DNA from 2 places in the Buttiauxella sp. genome. Region 1 is predicted to be linked to the other one. Evidence: predicted binding sites of a transcription regulator. Region 1 holds the regulator's gene; the other holds the start of a gene.

The links. Region 1 encodes ArgR, which controls arginine synthesis, uptake and breakdown. Its sites were predicted from a motif close to ANTGAATAAAAATACANT; they were not measured.
Region 2: argA (amino-acid N-acetyltransferase) is a predicted target of ArgR. The motif match lies at 8,241-8,258, and genes of this name have one in related genera.

The regions. Positions count from the first base shown of each region.
Region 1 is NZ_JBAVHX010000006.1:59,383-69,540, reverse strand. It holds gene zapE (cell division protein ZapE) at 1-1,014, opposite strand, end outside; gene zapG (Z-ring associated protein ZapG) at 1,195-1,596, shown strand; gene degQ (serine endoprotease DegQ) at 1,832-3,202, shown strand; gene degS (outer membrane-stress sensor serine endopeptidase DegS) at 3,289-4,356, shown strand; gene mdh (malate dehydrogenase) at 4,421-5,359, opposite strand; gene argR (transcriptional regulator ArgR) at 5,793-6,263, shown strand; gene yhcN (peroxide/acid stress response protein YhcN) at 6,649-6,912, shown strand; gene yhcN (peroxide/acid stress response protein YhcN) at 7,030-7,296, shown strand; gene WBL83_RS05190 (barstar family protein) at 7,365-7,637, opposite strand; gene WBL83_RS05185 (NAD-dependent succinate-semialdehyde dehydrogenase) at 7,679-9,133, opposite strand; gene aaeB (p-hydroxybenzoic acid efflux pump subunit AaeB) at 9,339-10,158, opposite strand, start outside.
Region 2 is NZ_JBAVHX010000008.1:202,080-212,237, forward strand. It holds gene ptrA (pitrilysin) at 1-1,081, shown strand, start outside; gene recB (exodeoxyribonuclease V subunit beta) at 1,357-4,917, shown strand; gene recD (exodeoxyribonuclease V subunit alpha) at 4,914-6,749, shown strand; gene argA (amino-acid N-acetyltransferase) at 6,877-8,208, opposite strand; gene amiC (N-acetylmuramoyl-L-alanine amidase AmiC) at 8,443-9,699, shown strand; tRNA gene WBL83_RS06285 (tRNA-Met) at 9,842-9,918, opposite strand; tRNA gene WBL83_RS06290 (tRNA-Met) at 9,981-10,057, opposite strand; tRNA gene WBL83_RS06295 (tRNA-Met) at 10,120-10,158, opposite strand, start outside.

The sequences.
Region 1 (10,158 bases):
AAACAGCGGCACCTGTGCAGAAACCACCAGCTTGACGTGACGTTCGTAAAATTCATCCACCAGCGCAATAAATCGCCGCGCTTCATTTTCATTACGCGTATTCATTACTGGTACATTAAACAGCATCACCGTATGAAAAAGACGCGACAGCGCAATGTAGTCGTGCTGGCTGCGGGCATCGACACACAAAGTAGTAAAATCTACCGCCACCGTTTGATTGGCCAGTCCGAGAGTCGCTAATGGGCGATGGTTGATTTCCAGCACCGGTTCCCCTGCTCGAACCGTACCGGCCAGCGCAGTATAGAGTTTCTCCATCTGCTGCGCGGTTGGGTCATTAAGCGGAGAAAGCCACAGGTGAGCCTGAGTCAGCGTTCTCAAGCGGTAATCGATTCCAGCATCCACGTTCATCACTTCGCAGTGACGTTTTATCGCGTCAATCGCCGGCAAAAAACGTGCGCGCTGTAAGCCATTGCGATACAGCTCATCAGGGGGAATATTAGAGGTCGCCACCAGGGTAATTCCCCTGGCAAATAGGGCTTGCATCAGCGAACCGAGCAACATCGCATCAGTAATATCTGAAACAAAAAACTCATCGAAACAGAGAATATCTGTCTCAGACTTAAATTTATCCGCTATCAATTCAAGAGGATCGGTTTGCCCCTGAAGCTCGGCAAGTTCTTCATGGACCCGCAGCATGAAGCGGTGAAAGTGCAGCCGCAGCTTACGCTCGCCAGGTAGACTCTGAAAAAACATGTCCATTAACCAGGTTTTCCCGCGCCCCACGCCCCCCCACATATACAGCCCGCGAACCGGCTCCTGATTCACCGGAGCATTGCGCTTACCAAACAGTTTGCCCAGGAAACCACTGCTTGCGACCACCGTTGGTGTTTGGCGGGTTATTGCCTGCCAGATGGCGTCCAGTCTGGCGACAGCCTCACGCTGTACATCATCAGGTTGATAGCTGCCCTCTGTCAGGGCGTGTTGGTAGAGCGATGCAGGAGAGAGATTTTGCATGGTATTATGGTATTCCCTTAGAAATCGGATTGCCGTTTACTTAGTACTCAAAAAAGGACGGTTGTCGAAAAAAAGGCCGTTCTACCCTAAGCGATGCTGCGTCAGGATTCCACTTCTCTTAGGTTAACGGTTATAGTGGCTACATTACCCTACGGAAACACAAGACAACGGGAGAAGTTCATGACCTGGGAATATGCGCTAATTGGGTTAGTTGTTGGCATCATCGTTGGTGCAGTTGCAATGCGTTTTGGCAACCGCAAGCTGCGTCAGCAGCAGGCCATGCAGTACGAAATTGAGAAAAATAAAGCAGAACTTGAAGAGTATCGTGAAGAGTTAGTCAGTCATTTTGCCCGTAGCGCAGAGTTGCTGGATAACATGGCTCATGATTATCGCCAGCTTTATCAACACATGGCGAAAAGCTCCAGCAGCCTGTTGCCTGAAATGTCAGCCGAAGCGAACCCGTTCCGTAACCGCCTCGCTGAGTCAGAAGCCAGCAACGATCAGGCTCCGGTTCAAATGCCGCGTGACTACTCTGAGGGCGCATCAGGTTTGCTGCGTACCGAGCGCGCAAAACGCGATTAATCACAAATGTAGAATTTTTTTCAGGGGTACAGCTTTCGTGCCCCTAATCTCTCTCCAGCACAGCTATCATTTACAGTACCTCTTCACTCTATAACAACATTGTTACCCGGCTGATATTTCAATAACATCGGAGTGTCATACCCTTCAAATTTCGAGTGCGGCTTACGCCCCAGTTGCTTGAAAGATGACGGATAATTCGGGTTTTCCTTTTCCTGGTCACGAGAGCAAGCCATCAATGAAGAAACAAACACTGTTGTTGAGTGCCTTAGCGCTAAGTGTCGGACTAACGTTCGGTGTCGCATCGCAGGTGAATGCGTCGTTACCTGCTCAGATCCCGGGCCAACCGGCGATACCAAGTCTTGCGCCAATGCTCGAAAAAGTATTACCCGCCGTGGTCAGTGTTCAGGTTGAAGGAACGGCCGCAGCACCGAGCCAGAAAATCCCTGAAGAATTTAAAAAGTTTTTTGGTGACGATTTGCCTCCTTCAGAAGCTCAACCGTTTGAAGGTCTGGGTTCCGGCGTCATCATCAACGCTGAGAAAGGCTACGTGCTAACCAATAATCACGTCATCAATCATGCTGAAAAAATCAGTGTCCTGCTAAATGATGGGCGTGAATTTGAAGCCAAATTGATTGGCGGCGATGATCAGAGTGATATTGCTCTGATTCAAATCCAGAATGCGACCGGTCTGACACAAATCGCTGTAGCGGATTCAGACAAACTGCGCGTCGGTGATTTTGCGGTAGCCGTAGGAAATCCATTCGGCCTGGGGCAAACAGCAACCTCCGGGATTGTTTCCGCACTGGGCCGCAGCGGCCTGAACCTCGAAGGGCTGGAAAACTTTATCCAGACAGATGCCTCCATTAACCGTGGTAACTCCGGCGGCGCATTGCTGAATCTTAATGGCGAGCTTATCGGTATTAACACCGCCATCCTCGCGCCAAGCGGCGGTAGCGTCGGTATCGGTTTTGCTATCCCGAGTAATATGGCACAAACGCTGGCGAAACAGTTGATGGAGTTTGGCGAGATTAAGCGCGGCTTACTGGGGATTAAAGGCACAGAAATGAGTGCGGATATTGCCAAAGCATTTAATCTGACCACTCAGCGCGGGGCATTCGTTAGTGAAGTGTTGCCTCAGTCTGGTTCGGCTAAAGCTGGCGTAAAAGCCGGTGATGTGATTACCAGTCTGAATGGTAAAACCATCAGTAGTTTTGCGGAGCTTCGCGCAAAAATCGCCACAACAGAACCAGGAACCGTGGTGAAACTTGGCTTGCTGCGTGACGGAAAACCGTTGGAAGTAAGCGTGACACTGGATAAAAGTACCGCGTCCTCAGCCAATGCAGAACTGATCATGCCAGCCTTGCAAGGTGCTACGTTAAGCGACGGTCAGTTAAAAGATGGCACTAAAGGCGTCAAGCTGGATAGCGTTGAAAAAGGCACACCTGCTGCACAAGCCGGGCTACATAAAGATGATTTCATCATTGGTGTAAACCGCGAGCAAGTCACAAGCATTGCCGAGATGCGGAAGGTGCTGGAAAGCAAACCCGACGTTATTGCGCTGCATGTCGCACGTGGCGAAGAGAGTATCTATCTGTTAGTGCGCTAATCTGCTCAGTAATCGGACATCACTGTACGATGTCCGATTAACTCATGCTATCCTGCACCCGGTTTATTATTGACTAACTCAAATACATGTTTCTGAAGATATTACGCTCGGTGGTGATTGGCCTGATTGTGGCGGGATTGTTGTTGGTAGTCTTGCCAACCCTGCGCCAGAAAATCATCCCGCTAGCACCCTCGAACTTTGACAGTGCCGATGAAACTCCGCTGAGCTATAACTCTGCGGTGCGACGCGCCGCGCCTGCTGTGGTCAATGTCTATAACCGCAGTGTCGGCAGCAATACTCAAAATCAGTTAGAAATCCGCACCCTCGGTTCCGGCGTCATCATGGATGACCGCGGCTACATCATTACCAACAAACACGTCATTAATGATGCTGAGCAAATTATCGTTGCGCTGCAAGATGGTCGCGTATTTGAAGCGTTGCTGGTGGGTTCTGATAGCCTGACCGATTTGGCCGTGCTGAAAATTAATGCCACCAACCTCCCGGTTATCCCTATCAATAATAAGCGTGTGCCGCATATTGGTGATGTCGTGATGGCGATTGGCAACCCGTATAACCTCGGGCAGACGATTACTCAGGGCATCATCAGTGCCACCGGTCGTATCGGCCTGAGCCCGTCTGGCCGCCAGTCTTTCCTGCAAACGGACGCCTCCATCAACCACGGTAACTCCGGCGGTGCGTTGGTTAACTCGTTGGGCGAGCTGATGGGTATCAATACCCTCTCGTTTGATAAAAGTAACGATGGTGAAACGCCTGAAGGTATCGGCTTCGCCATTCCCACACAGCTCTCGACCAAAATCATGGATAAGCTTATCCGGGATGGTCGCGTGATCCGTGGCTACATTGGGATTGGCGGACGTGAGATAACGCCATTGCATGGCCCGGCTACGGGTATTGACCAAATTCAGGGGATTATCGTCAACGAAGTGACACCTGACGGTCCGGCGGCAAAAGCAGGCCTGTTGGTTAACGACGTGATTATCTCGGTGAACCATAAACCGGCAATCTCGGCTCTGGGCACCATGGACCAGGTCGCGGAGATTCGTCCAGGTTCTGTCATTCCAGTCGAGGTCATGCGTGAAGATAAGAAGCTGACGCTGCAAGTGACCATTCAGGAATATCCCGCCACCAACTAATAAAGTTCAGGCGAAAAAAAACCGGAATATCAATTCCGGTTTTTTTATCTCTTAAGCTCAGGGTTTACTTGTTAACAAACTCTTCGCCAAGGGTAATATCTTTCTTCAGAGTATCCAGCATCCCTTCCAGCGCCTGGTGCTCAAAAGCACTCAGTTTGCCGTAGGATTTGTGCTCTGCGATACCGTTTTTGCCCAGCAGCAGTGGCTGAGAGAAGAAACGCGCGTGCTCGCCATTGCCTTCAACGTAAGCACATTCAACAACATTGCTTTCGCCTTGCAGTGCGCGAACCAGTGACAGACCGAAACGTGCCGCAGCCTGACCCATGGACAGGGTTGCCGATCCGCCACCCGCTTTCGCTTCTACAACTTCGGTACCCGCATTTTGGATACGCTTAGTCAGGTCAGCAACTTCTTGCTCGGTAAAGCTCACACCTGGGATCTGAGACAGCAGTGGCAGAATAGTCACACCAGAGTGGCCGCCAATCACAGGAACTTCGATTTCAGTCGGCTGTTTACCTTTCAGTTCCGCAACAAAGGTGTTGGAGCGGATGATGTCCAGTGTAGTCACGCCAAACAGTTTGTTCTTGTCGTAAACACCTGCTTTTTTCAGCACTTCCGCAGCAATCGCCACGGTGGTATTCACTGGGTTAGTGATGATACCGATACAGGCTTTCGGGCAAGTTTGAGCAATCTGCTGAACCAGATTTTTCACGATTCCCGCGTTGACGTTAAACAGATCTGAACGGTCCATACCTGGTTTACGTGCCACACCAGCAGAGATCAGCACCACATCCGCACCAACCAGTGCAGGTGTTGCATCTTCACCGCAGAAACCTTTAATTTTCACATCAGTAGGGATATGACTCAGATCGACTGCAACACCCGGGGTTACCGGTGCAATATCATACAGGGAGAGTTCTGAACCTGAAGGCAGTTGGGTCTTGAGTAGAAGGGCGAGCGCCTGGCCAATACCGCCTGCTGCGCCGAGGACTGCAACTTTCATCCTAAACTCCTTATTATGGTTAGCAAATAGGTGCCGTAACTCCATGCGGTGGCGACCATAATCCAGAGAAGGGGTAATTACAATCTTCCCGCTAAAGGATTGCGAAGTTAAGCAAACCTGAAACGTTACTGCTGCATTTACTCGCCGGGTGGAAACGACGCCTTAGCGCCCGGTCACAACCTGATGTTGTCACATCAACGGCGGTTACATTACCCCTCGCTGCGCAGCAAAACAACATCATTTTGATAACATTTAGTTTACTTACCAACTTATTTTCGAGTCGTGACGAAGGCATGTTTCTCGATAACAAAATTTGATAATATTCGCCCCTTTCATAACATTATTTCAGGCTTTCACCCTGCCAATAATTTGCATAAAAATTCATTTAAATGCATAGTAATGTTATCTTCGTTAACCTGAATATGGGTGACATATGCGTATTTCCTCAAAACAAGAAGAATTAGTCAAAGCATTCAAAGCATTACTGAAAGAAGAAAAATTCAGTTCTCAAGGCGAGATTGTTCATGCTTTGCAAAATGACGGCTTTGAAAACATCAACCAATCCAAAGTCTCTCGTATGTTGACTAAGTTTGGCGCGGTACGTACCCGCAATGCCAAAATGGAGATGGTGTACTGCTTACCAGCCGAGCTTGGCGTGCCAACAACATCCAGCCCGCTGAAGAATCTGGTACTGGATATTGATTACAATGATGCCGTGGTGGTTATCCACACAAGCCCTGGTGCGGCACAGTTAATTGCACGACTGCTTGATTCTTTAGGTAAAGCCGAAGGGATCCTGGGTACCATTGCCGGGGATGACACCATCTTTACTACCCCTGCGAAGGACTTCACCGTTAAAGAATTGTATGAAGCGATTCTGGTGCTGTTCGAACAAGAGCTGTAAGCGTTGCTATTACGTTCCCGTTACTATTAAACGGCGGGAACAACATCTTTTTAACAAACTCCCCTTCGCCATCCTTCTGCTGTAAACCTCAGTCAAAACGCATTAACCCACTCTAAAATGACTTCCACTCAGCCTGTTACGTGATGAAGCGCACAAAAAGTCAAAGTCCAATATCTCATTGTTTTTACTTATTTTTAACAAAATAACAGCAATAAAAGACTCATTTTAATAACTTTACGTAATATAAAAAGCCTCCATTATTGTAAAGTTTCATAGGGAATAGTTAGCGTGGTATTAATTTTCCCAGTTATTAGTGTATACTTGATTTTGTGATGAGGGTCACGGAATGAAGACCCCGATAAAAGAATACGACGAGGTGAAAATTATGAACATGAAATCAACTTTAGTTACCGCAAGCCTGCTCTCAATGCTGTCATTTGGCGCTTTCGCTGCAACTTCAATTAATGCAGACCAGGCGCAAGACCGTCAGGCGATGGGTTCAATCTCTGTAAGTCAGGTAGGTAGTGCACCAATGGATATGCACCAAATGCTCAATGAAAAAGCTGAACAGAAAGGTGCTTCTTCATACCGCATCATCGAAGCCCGCACTGGCGACCAATGGCACGCAACAGCTGAGCTGTACAAGTAACAACAAGCAGCCATAAGCAGATGCAATAAAAGAGTTATCTAAACCGACGACCCCAAGAACAATAAATGCAGTTAAGCCCTTCCGGTCGTTGATATAAACCCTTCAGGAGTAAAGATTATGAAAACCAAATTAACTATCGCAGCACTGAGCCTCTTTTCCGTTATCTCTTTCGGCGCTAACGCAGCTGCACATCAGATAGACAGTGAACAAGCACAGAATATGCAGTCTATGGGTACTATTTCCGTAAGCCAGGTAGGTAGTGCACCAATGGATATGCGTCAGGAATTATCACAGAAAGCGAGTAAAGAAGGTGCTTCCGCTTATCGCGTTATCGAAGCACGTTCTGGCGATACATGGCACGCCACCGCTGAACTGTATAAATAAACCCTCGTCGTCTAACCCGACGACTTTGCCCCCGTTCGCGGGGGCTTTTTTATGCCTTGAAATCGGGATTAGCCACGTACGTTAAAACGCAACTGCCCTTCCAGCTCCTCTTCTGCTTCATCAAAAAGCAAAATTAAAGCCCCGTAACGTCGCCTTTGCATCTCTGGCAGATTAACAAATTCAATCTCCGCCGGGAGCGGTAGTAGCCCCCCGACAACGACATCCCACAGACTATCGAGATCGTGAACCTGTTTTTTCTCTAGTCGAAATTCCTGGATAAAGTGACGATAGAATCCCGGCTGATCTTCTATCTGACTAAAATCAAAGGTGTATTTTTTCATTGCTTGCCACCTTAACCAGAACGGTCTTATCTTCGGAGCTGTTACAGCCCGCCAATATGCAAGGTTTTGACTTCCAGAAACTCATCCAGACCCAGCACTGAACCTTCTCGTCCCAGACCAGACTCTTTTACGCCGCCAAACGGCCCCAGTTCAGTCGATACCGCGCATTCATTAATACCAATCATCCCACTCTCAAGCGCCTGGGAGACGCGGAATACACGCGCCAGATTTTGAGTATAGAAGTACGCCGCCAAACCAAATGGCGTGTTATTGGCACGCTCAATGACTTCCTCTTCCGTTTTAAAGCTGAAGCAGGCAGCGAGCGGACCAAAGGTTTCTTCTTGCGCCAGTTTCATATCATCACTGGCATCGACAATCACCGTTGGCTGCCAGAAGTTGCCTCCCAACTCATGGCTCTTACCGCCCACCAGCACTTTGCCGCCCTTCGCTTGCGCATCTTCAATATGCTCACGGACTTTATCTACGGCAGATTTTTCAATGAGTGGCCCGACAACGACCCCTTCTTCCAGGCCGTTGCCCACCTTCAGCGCGTTAACAGCCTGCGCCAATTTATTGACGAAGGTGTCATAAACGCCTTCCTGAATGAAGAAGCGGTTCACGCTCACGCAAACCTGGCCTGCATTGCGGAATTTGTTCGCGATAGCCCCTTTCACCGCTTCGTCGATGTCAGCGTCATCAAAGACGATATACGGCGCGTTACCACCCAACTCCATCGACACTTTTTTCATGGTTTCCGCGGCGTTTCGCACCAATGTTTTGCCGACTGCCGTAGAACCAGTAAACGAAATCTTACGCACCGCATGACTTGCCATAATCGCATCACTGATTTCCTGCGTATTACCGGCTACGGCATTGAGCACGCCATCGGGTACACCGGCCTTTTTTGCCAGTGCCAGTAAAGCAAAGGCAGACAGCGGCGTGTTGTTTGCTGGTTTAATCACGCCAGTACAGCCCGCAGCCAGTGCCGGGCCGAGTTTGCGGGTCAACATCGCCATCGGGAAATTCCACGGCGTAATGGCCGCGACCACACCGACAGGTTCCCGGGTTGCCAGAATGCGTGAGCCAGGTTTTGCAGGAGGGATGATTTCACCGTTGGCCCGTTTGGCCTGTTCGGCGAACCACTGAATGAAACTTGCAGCGTACTCGACTTCACCTTCCGCTTCTTTCAGCGGCTTGCCTTGTTCGGTGGTCATCAAGCGCCCGAGCCAGGCTTTGTTCTCAATAATCAGCTGAAACCAGCGATAGAGAATGGTTGAGCGTTCTTTGGCCGTTTTTGCACGCCACGCAGGGAAAGCTTTGGCGGCGGCGGTTATAGCCTCTTCGGTTTCCTTCTTGCCTGCTTTTGCAACTTTAGCGACAACTTCCCCCGTGGCAGGATTAAGCACGTCGAAGGTTTCGCTCAGCTTGTGCCATTCGCCATTAACCAGATAACCGGTGTTAAATAATTCACTATCCTGGAGTGCCTGATTCGTCATAATTTTCTCCCGTTAAAAATTGCGCATTGAAGATACCCAAAATAATTCGAGTGGCAGGAAGGCGGCAAGTGAGTGAATCCCGATGAGCTTACTCTGGTAAGTGATTCGGGTGAGCAAACGCAGCCAAGGCATCTGCCACTTGAAGTATGACGGGTATAAGTATAGATACAAAAAAGCCGACGTTGGGCGTCGGCTTCGGTTCGGGTCAGGCATCTATCAAGGCATGCTGGTATTTATGCAGCACATCTGCCAGTCGTTTCACCGGTTCGGTGACTTGTAACGGCGCCTCCCAGATACGCAACTTCTCTTGATAAATATCCAGCTCACTTAATAACTGCTCAAAGTAACGTCGCTTTTTATCATCACTGGTTGCTGACGTCAGCTTATCTGCGGTGTTTCTCAACTGGCGATGGAATGCAGAGAGATCGGTATTCACCGGTATTGGTGCATCACGCAGTCGCTGGTGAGCAATAATCAATGTCAACGCCAGGCGATAGCGAGCGATATCTCCCGGGAACATATTGAGCAGCAAGAAAAGTTGCTGATAAAGCGCCGGCAGATGGTTCTCTTTGCGGCGTGCATTATTGGTTGTCAGCGCGGAAACGGCTGCAGAAACAAACTGGTTCAGCAAGGTGCGGCCGGTACGCTCCTTGGAGTTATCACGAATAAGCAAGATAACCATCATCGCCACGAAACAGCCGACAATTTGCCCCAACGCGCTATCCAAAAACGAGCTGAAATGAAACGTCATCGGGTTATCCAGCACAATCACGTTGATGGTTCCGGCAAGCGCCCCCATCGAACCGAGACGTCGTTTCTGGACTTCTATCCCTATAAAGAAGCCTAGCAACGCAAGACTGATGCACAGTAACAACATGCTTTGCTGAGTCGAAGGCAAGATCACTAAGAAGTAGAATGCCCCTAATGGAAGCGCGACTAACATGCCGTATAAAAAGTCGAGGGAGACCATGCGCGGATTGGGTAAACGCATCGCCAACGACGTGACGACGGCAATCATCACCATT
Region 2 (10,158 bases), on a different contig from region 1:
TTTGATGGTAAATGCCAATGGTTACACTCAACGTTTGCCGCAGTTGTTTGAAGCGTTGTTGAAGGGCTACTTCTCCTATACACCGACCCAGGAACAACTGGATCAGGCGAAGTCATGGTATGCCCAAATGATGGATTCGGCAGACAAAGGCAAAGCTTACGATCAGGCGATTATGCCTGTGCAAATGGTGTCACAGGTGCCTTATTTCCAACGCGAATTACGCCGTGCGCTATTGCCAGAACTGACCTTACAAGATGTGCTGAGTTACCGTGACGTGTTAAAAAACAATGCTAAACCTGAGTTTTTGGTGCTGGGTAATATGTCTCCTCAGCAGGCAAAAGATCTGGCGCATAATGTACAAAGCCAGCTTGGTACACAGGGCAATGAATGGTGCCGTAATAAAGATGTTCTGGTTGATAAACAACAGTTAGCGATGTTCGAAAAAACCGGCAGCAGTACGGACTCAGCCCTGGCAGCGGTTTATGTGCCGAAAGGTTTTGATGAAACCGTGAGTACCGCTTACAGCTCAATGTTAGGGCAAATTATCCAGCCGTGGTTCTACAACCAGTTACGTACTCAAGAGCAACTGGGTTATGCGGTATTTGCCTTCCCGATGTCGGTTGGGCGTCAGTGGGGGATTGGTTTCTTGCTGCAAAGCAACGATAAACAACCGGCCTATCTGTATGAACGCTTTAAGGCGTTCTACCCGACGGCTGAGCAAAAGCTTCGTAGCATGAGTGCAGAAGATTTTGCACAAATGCAGCAGGGGATGATCAGTGAAATTATGCAGGCGCCACAAACCTTGTCCCAGGAAGCTTCGCAGCTGAGCAAAGATTTCGATCGCGGAAACCTGGACTTTGATTCACGTGCTAAAGTCGTTGCCGAAATTAAAAAGCTGACGCCGCAAAAACTGGCTGATTTCTTCCATCAGGCTGTGATTGAACCGCAAGGAATGGCCGTTCTGTCGCAGGTTTCTGGTAGCAACAATGGCAAGGTTGACTACGCCGCGCCAGATGGGTGGAAAACCTGGAAGGAAGTCAGCGGTCTGCAACAATCGTTGCCGCTCGTAGATTCAAAGTGATAGCGCCAGTACACCTGCAACCGGGATATAACTGATTTATAGCCAATGGATCTCGAGTTGCAGGAAGGCGGCAAACGAGGGAATCCCGATGAGCTTACACAGGTAAGTGATTCGGGCGAATGACAGCAGCCAACAAACCTGCAACAAGGATATGGCGGATTTCAAGTTGCAGGAAGGCGGCAAACGAGGGAATCCCGATGAGCTTACACAGGTAAGTGATTCGGGTGAGCGAGAGCAGCCAACGCACCTGCAACTTGAAAGACAAAGGGTAAAAAATGACCGGAACTACGCAGCCTCTTGACCCCCTAAGTTTACCTTTGACAGGGGAGAGGCTGATTGAAGCCTCTGCCGGTACCGGAAAGACATTCACCATCGCAGCACTTTATTTACGCTTGCTGCTTGGGCTGGGAGGTGAAAATGCTCATCCTCGCCCGCTCTCCGTTGAAGAATTACTGGTCGTAACTTTTACTCAGGCAGCGACCGAAGAACTGCGTGGCCGCATTCGTGCCAACATTCATGAATTGCGCATTGCCTGCGTTCGCAACCGAACTGAAAATCCCCTGTTCCAAAGCTTGTTGGCGGAGATCCCCGATCTTCACCAGGCAGCCCGCATTTTGCGCCTTGCAGAACAGCAAATGGATGATGCGGCTATTTTTACCATCCATGGCTTTTGCCAAAGAATGCTCAGCCTGAACGCTTTTGAATCGGGCATGCTGTTTGAACAACAGCTTATAGAAGATGAATCGCTGTTACGCCGCCATGCTTGTGCCGATTTCTGGCGCCGCCATTGTTACCCTCTGCCGAAGCCGATAGCGCAAGTGATGGCCGAGCAATGGGCAGGGCCGGAAGAATTGCTCAGGGATATAAACAGCTGGCTGCAGGGTGAGCAGCCGGTCCTGAAGCAACCGCCTGCAGATGATGAAACGCTGCTCGCTCGCCATCAAAAGATCATTACAGCCATTGAGGATGTGAAAACGCAGTGGTGTGCCTGTGCGGATGATATTGCGCAAATTCTCAGTGAGGCCAAAATTGACCGCCGGAGTTATAGCAGTAAAAACTTACCTAACTGGCTGAATATTGTCGGTACCTGGGCGCAAACAGAAACCACGACTTATAAATTGCCAGAGCAGCTCGAGCGTTTCTCTCAATCGATGTTAGATGAGAAAACCAAAGAAGGTCAACCGCCGCAACACCCTGTTTTCAGAGCGATTAATGCGCTTCTGAGCGAACCGCTAACGCTGCGTGATTTGGTTATCGCCCGCGCAATGGCTGAAATCCGCTACACCGTGCAGCAGGAAAAACGTCGTCGTGGCGAACTGGGTTTCGACGATATGCTGACTCGTCTGGATGAAGCGCTGCATAAACCCGGTGGTGATGCGCTAGCTGCTGCCATTCGTGGCCGTTTCCCAGCGGCGATGATTGATGAATTCCAGGACACCGATCCGCAGCAATATCGAATTTTCAGACGTTTATATATCAATCAGCCTGACACCGCGCTGTTGCTTATCGGTGACCCAAAACAGGCGATTTACGCATTCCGTGGCGCGGATATTTTTACCTATATGAAAGCGCGTCATGAGGTAAGTGCCCACTACACGTTGGATACCAACTGGCGATCATCTCCAGGGATGATAAGCAGCGTCAATACGCTGTTCCAGCAACTGGATAATCCATTCTTATTCCAGCAAATTCCTTTCTTAGCAGTGAAAGCTGCGGCAAAAAATAACGGCCTGCGTTTTACCTTTAAAGGTAAAAGTCAGGCGGCGATGACATTCTGGACACAGTCGGGCGATGGTTGTGGAGTGAGTGATTACCAACAAACTATGGCCATGCAGTGCGCACAGCAGATTCGCGACTGGTTGAGTGCCGGACAGCGCGGCGACGCTTTACTGTGGAAAGGCGAAACATCGCGGCCGGTAAAGTCGTCTGACATTACCATTCTGGTGCGCAGCCGTGGTGAGGCTTCTATTGTGCGCGAAGCCCTGGCGAGCCTGAACATTCCGTCCGTGTATCTTTCAAACCGTGACTCGGTGTTTGCCACGCCGGAAGCGCGAGAAATATTGTGGATTTTGCAGGCGGTGCTGGCACCGGAAATTGAAACCGCACTGCGCAGTGCAGTCGCGACCAGTATGTTGGGTCTTGATGCCCGCATGATTGAAGCACTTAACGAAGATGAAAATGCCTGGGATCAACTGGTCGAAGAGTTTTCAGAATATCGAAATACCTGGCTGCGACGGGGTGTGATGCCGATGCTGCGAGCACTTATTGCCCGCCGCCAGATAGCTGAAAACTTGCTGGCAACACCGGGTGGTGAGCGCCGTCTGACCGATATTCTGCACATCAGTGAACTGCTACAAGAAGAAGCGTCGCAGACTGACAGCGAACATGCTTTGGTCCGATGGTTGGCGCAGCAAGTTGCCGAACCTGACAGCAACGCGTTTAGCCAACAATTACGCCTCGAAAGTGACAGGCATCTGGTACAGGTGGTCACTATTCACAAATCAAAAGGGCTCGAATACCCGCTGGTTTGGCTGCCGTTCATCGCTAACTATCGTGCGCAAAGCAGCGGCTTATACCACGACCGCTCGACATACTCACCGTTGCTGGATTTAAGCGACGACGCGGAGAGTCTAAGCCTCGCAGAAGAAGAGCGTTTGGCGGAAGATTTACGTCTGCTGTATGTCGCTCTGACGCGTTCTATTTGGCATTGCAGTATTGGCGTGGCGCCGTTATTTAAAGGCAACCGTGCCAAAAAAGGGGCCAGCGACCTGCATCTCGGGGCATTGGGTTATCTGCTGCAAAAAGGTGAAGCGAAAGATGCAGCGGGACTACAGTCTTGCTTAACGCAGCTGGCGAGCGAGTCGATAAATATCAAAGAAGCTCATTCTGATGATTTCACCCCATGGCAGCCGGTGAGTGCTGAACTCCCGCAACTGAGCGCCCGGGTGATGAAACGCCAGGTGGCTGATAACTGGCGCGTGACCAGTTATTCTGGTTTGCAACAGCACGGCAGCAGCCTCGCACAGGATTTGTTGCCGCGCCTCGATGTGGATGCCGCAGGCGTGGCTCCCGTACAAAGTGAGTCATTACTTACTCCGCACACCTTCCCGCGTGGGGCCGGACCGGGCACCTTCCTCCATAGCTTATTTGAAGGCATTGATTTTACGCAGCCAGTTAACGATGTCTGGATTGCCGAACAACTGGCGGCACCTGGCTTTGGCGAGGAGTGGCAGCCGATATTAAGCGAATGGCTGAACACCATTTTGCAGGCACCATTAAATGAAACCGGCGTGTCCCTGAGCCAGTTAACACCGAAGGAAAAACAGGTCGAGCTGGAGTTTTATCTGCCGATTGAGAGTGATTTACAGGCCGTGCAACTGGACAAGCTGGTGCGTGAATATGATCCATTATCGTCAGGTTGCCCGCCTTTAAACTTCAAACAAGTCCGCGGCATGCTGAAAGGCTTTATCGACCTGGTGTTCCGCTGGGAAGGGCGTTATTACCTGCTGGATTACAAGTCGAACTGGCTAGGCGAAGACAGCAGCGCTTACACCCAGGAAGCCATGGCGATGGCGATGCAATCTCATCGTTATGACCTTCAATATCAGCTATATACGTTGGCGCTGCACCGCTATTTACGTCATCGCATTGCGGATTATGGCTACCAGACTCACTTCGGCGGTGTTATCTACCTGTTCTTACGCGGCGTTGAATCTAACGGCTCGTCCCAGGGAATATTTGCCACGCGTCCGGATGAACAGTTAATTGCACAAATGGATGCACTTTTTGCGGTGAAAACGACTGTTGCGGAACAAAAGGATGAGGTTGCGCCATGAAAATGTCTGAGCTGTTACAGCAAGCGGTCGAGCAGAAGTTAATGCGATCTCTCGATGCGCAATTCGCCATGATGATTGCCGGTGATGACCAACCTGCCGTGATGCTGGCGGCGGCGCTTGTCAGCCATGATGCTGGTGAAGGCCATGTGTGCCTGCCTCTTTCACGTTTAACGCGCGAATTCTGCTTTGACGGTCGGCAGCCTGATTTGGCGGAACAGTTGTTTGTGCAGGCCAAAGCAGAGTCCGGCTGGCGCGAAGTACTGCAGGCTTCAGAGGCGGTGAGTGAGTACGAAGGTGCCACGCCGTTAAAGCTGATTGGCGAACGGTTGTATCTCAATCGGATGTGGCAAAACGAACTGTTGGTTGCGCAGTTTTTTGGTGAGGAAAATTGCGCGATAGCTCTCGACGAAGCGCAGGTTATCAGCGTTCTCAATCAGCTTTTTGAACCGATGGCGGATACCGACTGGCAAAAAGTGGCGGCTGCTGTCGCGCTAACGCGACGGATTTCGGTGATTTCCGGAGGCCCCGGCACTGGCAAAACGACGACGGTGGCGAAGTTGCTCGCAGCCCTGGTTCAGCTCACCAGTACCACGCCTTTGCGCATTCAACTGGCGGCTCCGACGGGTAAAGCCGCGGCGCGATTAACGGAATCACTGGGTTCAGCGTTACGCCGTTTGCCGCTGGATGATGCGCAGAAAGCCGCACTGCCGAACGACGCCTGCACCTTGCACCGTTTATTGGGCGCACAACCAAATAGCCAGCGCCTGCGTTATCACGCCGGAAATCCGTTGCATCTTGATGTGCTGGTGGTGGATGAAGCCTCAATGGTCGACTTACCGATGATGGCTAAGTTGATTAACGCCTTGCCGCCACATGCGCGGGTTATTTTCCTCGGGGATCGCGATCAACTGGCATCCGTGGAAGCAGGTGCGGTACTGGGGGATATTTGCTACTACGTTACACATGGCTATCCACCTGTAAGAGCGGCGGAGTTAAGTCGACTGACCGGCTACTCACTGCCTGCAGGGGAGGGAAGCCTGGCGAGCGTGCTGCGCGATGGGCTCTGTTTGCTGCAAAAAAGCTACCGCTTTGATAGCAAGTCCGGTATCGGGCAATTGGCATTTGCCGTCAACGCCAGCGATGTGAAACAGGCCAAAGAGGTCTTTTCCAAAGGCTTTGGCGATATTTCAAAGCAGCCACTGCGTGAGACTGAAGATTACGCGTTGATGATTGCCGATGCGGTGGAAGGATATCGGCCATATCTGGAGCTCATACGCCAAAATGCAGAACCCGCCGCGATCCTTGACGCCTTCGGGCGCTATCAGTTGTTATGCGCACTGCGAGATGGCCCGTTTGGTGTTAGTGGTCTGAATAACCGCATCGAGCAGGCGCTGGTTCAAAAACGATTGATTGAGCGACCAAACCCGACGGTCTCGCGATGGTATAACGGCAGACCAATAATGATTTCCCGTAACGACAGTTCGCTGGGATTGTTCAACGGGGATATTGGTATTGCGTTGGATAGAGGTGAGGGGCTGCGCGTCTGGTTCCCGATGCCTGATGGCACCATCAAGTCTGTACAACCGAGTCGTTTACCCGGGCATGACACCGCCTATGCGATGACAGTGCATAAATCCCAGGGCTCGGAATTTGAGCATGCGGCTCTGGTTCTGCCAAATCAATATACGGCTGTAGTGACGCGCGAACTGGTTTATACCGCGATCACACGTGCTCGCAGTCAGTTGTCTTTATATGCCGATGATCGAGTACTGGAAAAGGCGATAACCACGAAAACGGAGCGACGTAGCGGGTTAATGGAAAGTTTTAACTAGCCCCAAAGGTGCAACCAGGGTCGATGAACGGGTTTTGTAGGGTGGATAAGCGAAGCGTCATCCACCAATTTTAGCCAGTATTGTCGGATGACGCTTCGCTTATCCGACCTACGAAGGGAGTTTGAGATTACGCTAAATCTGCCATCAGCACTTTTGAGCGGCGCTGATAGTTGTACATCTCTTTTTTGCTTTCTGGCAGCAGCTCGACATCGACCGGCATAAAGCCACGTTCCTGGAACCAGTGAATGCTACGAGTGGTCAGGACAAACAGCTTACTGAGCCCCATCTGCCGGGCCTGGGTGGCAATGCGTTGCAGCAAGACTTCACCGCGTGATGAACTGCGATAATCAGGATGCACCGCAACACAGGCCATTTCACCAATCCCTTCTTCCTGGAACGGATAGAGTGCTGCACAAGCGATGGTCAGATTGTCGCGCTGGATAATGGTGAACTTATCGATCTCCATCTCCAGTTGCTCGCGCGAGCGACGCACCAGAATCCCTTGCTGCTCCAGCGGACGAATGAGTTCCAGAATGCCGCCGATATCGTTAATCGTCGCGCGGCGAATTTGCTCCGCACTCTCCATCACGATTTGCGTACCGATACCATCTCGAGAGAACAACTCCTGCAATAGCGCACCATCTTCTTGATAGCTGATCAAATGGCTACGCCGCACGCCGCTACGGCAGGCTTTAACTGCGCCGCGCAGAAAACGCACGGTGCCAGAATGGTAATCACCGGCTTCTTCCAGCTCTTCAATGCGTTTTTGTGCATCGTTAGGGAAGAGTTCTGACACGATATTGCCGTTATCGTCGATAACGCCCTGTGAAGAGCAGAAACCAATCATTTTTTCGGCTTTGAGTTTGACGGCCAGTTGCGTGGCAATTTCTTCAGAGGTGAGATTGAAGCTTTCACCTGTGACGGAAACAGCAACCGGGCCCATCAAGACAATCGCCCCGTTATCCAGCTGGCGATGAATGGCTTCTTCGTCGATACGACGAACACGACCACTGTGGCAATAATCCACACCATCATCCACGCCCAACGGCTGCGCGATAATAAAGTTACCGCTGACGACGTTGATATGCGCCCCTTGCAACGGAGTGTTGCCAAGGCTCATGGACAAACGTGCAGTAATATCCAGCTGTAATAAACCGGCGGCCTGTTTAACCAGCTCCAGGGTTTTTGCATCGGTGACACGCGTATGTTTGTGATAGAGAGGTTCATGATTATGCGAAGCCAGATTGGCATCAATCTGCGGGCGCGCGCCATACACTACCACCAGACGAATCCCCAGGCTGTGCAACAGCCCAATATCGTTAACGATACTGGAAAAGTTCTCGTGTTCAATGGCTTCGCCGCCAAGCATAATGACAAACGTTTTTCCCCGATGGGCATTTATATAGGGAACAGAATGGCGGAATCCCTGTACCAGTTCGGTTCTACGTTCCTTCACCACGGCAAGCCCTCATTGCATGATTATTCGTAATTTCTGTATTTTTATTCTTTTATTGCTCCAGGTGCAAGCAGCAATTGCCACAAAGCAGAAATTTCTGTGTCCCTGTCGCCAGGTACTTGATTGCGAATGTTTACCCTTTTATGAGTGACAGCCTCAGCCTGATTCGCTAAAGTTTTCGGCTCAAAAAATAAAATTGGTTATTCGGTTCACGGAAACACACCGCTCAGGAGAGCTATGTCAGATTCCCGTTCATTAATTAGTCGTCGCCGTTTACTAAAGGGCGTAGGCGCTATGTGGCTACTCAGTGTAAGCCAGGTTGGCTTTGCAGCCTCAAGCCTGGTGGTTGCGGTACGTGTCTGGCCCGCATCGTCTTACACCCGAGTCACGCTGGAATCGAACCGGGAGCTTAAATACCGACAGTTTGCATTAAGCAATCCTGACAGGGTGGTTGTCGACATAGAAGGTGTGAATTTAAATTCAGTATTGAAAGGCATCGGTGGTCAGATTCGTGGTGACGATCCTTTCATTAAGTCGGCGCGTGTGGGTCAGTTTGATCCGCAAACGGTGCGCATGGTTTTCGAGCTTAAGCAGAACGTCACGCCACATCTGTTTGCCCTGGCTCCGGTTGCTGAATTCAAAGAACGTCTGGTGATGGATCTCTATCCGGCCAATATGAACAGCGAGCAAGATCCGCTGCTGGCCTTGTTGGAAGATTATAACAACGGAAAGTTGGACAAAGACACGCCTTCATCCCCGGAACAAGGGCCGAAACCGGGTAAAGCAGGGCGCGACAGACCGATTGTCATCATGTTAGATCCTGGCCACGGCGGGGAAGATCCCGGTGCGATTGGGCCGAACAAGACGCGTGAAAAAGACATTGTGTTGCAAATCGCCCGTCGTCTGAAAGCGCTGATTGATAAAGAAGCGAACATGAAAGCCTATATGACGCGCAACGAGGATGTGTTTATCCCGTTAAAAGTCAGGGTGGCAAAAGCGCAGAAGCAACGTGCTGATTTGTTTGTTTCTATTCATGCGGATGCCTTTACTTCGGGTGCGGCGCGTGGCTCTTCAGTTTTTGCGCTCTCAACCAAAGGTGCGACCAGTACCGCTGCAAAATTCCTTGCCCAAACTCAGAACGCCGCCGACTTAATCGGTGGGGTGAATAAGAGCGGCGACCGCTATCTCGACCATACAATGTTCGATATGGTCCAGTCATTGACCATCAACGATAGCCTGAAATTCGGCAAAGAAGTGCTAACCCGATTAGGACGCGTCAATAAACTGCATAAAAACAGCGTCGATCAGGCGGGGTTTGCAGTGTTGAAAGCGCCAGATATTCCATCGATTTTGGTGGAAACGGCATTCTTAAGTAACGTTGAAGAAGAGCGAAAGCTGCGTACCGCGACTTTCCAGCAGGAAGTGGCAGAGTCGATTCTGGCAGGTATTCGGGCTTATTTTGCGGATAGTTCGCGCTTAGCACGACGCGGTTAGGTTAGAGCCTGTTTATTGTCGGATGACGCTTGCGCTTATCCGACAATAAACAGCATTTCGTGGGGGATAAGCGTAAGCGTCATCCACCCAATAACGCGAATTTCAGATACAAAAAAAGCACCTGTAAAGGTGCTTTAAATGTTGGTTGCGGGGGCCGGATTTGAACCGACGACCTTCGGGTTATGAGCCCGACGAGCTACCAGGCTGCTCCACCCCGCGTCCGTAAACTTCTTTGGTACCCAAATGATTTTCATCATTGCGCGAATAATCAGCGACTTAGTTGGTTGCGGGGGCCAGATTTGAACTGACGACCTTCGGGTTATGAGCCCGACGAGCTACCAGGCTGCTCCACCCCGCGTCCGTATAACTATTTTCTGCTAATGATTTTCATCACCGCGCTACTATCAGCGACTTTTTAATTGGTTGCGGGGGCCAGATTTGAACTGACGACCTTCGGGT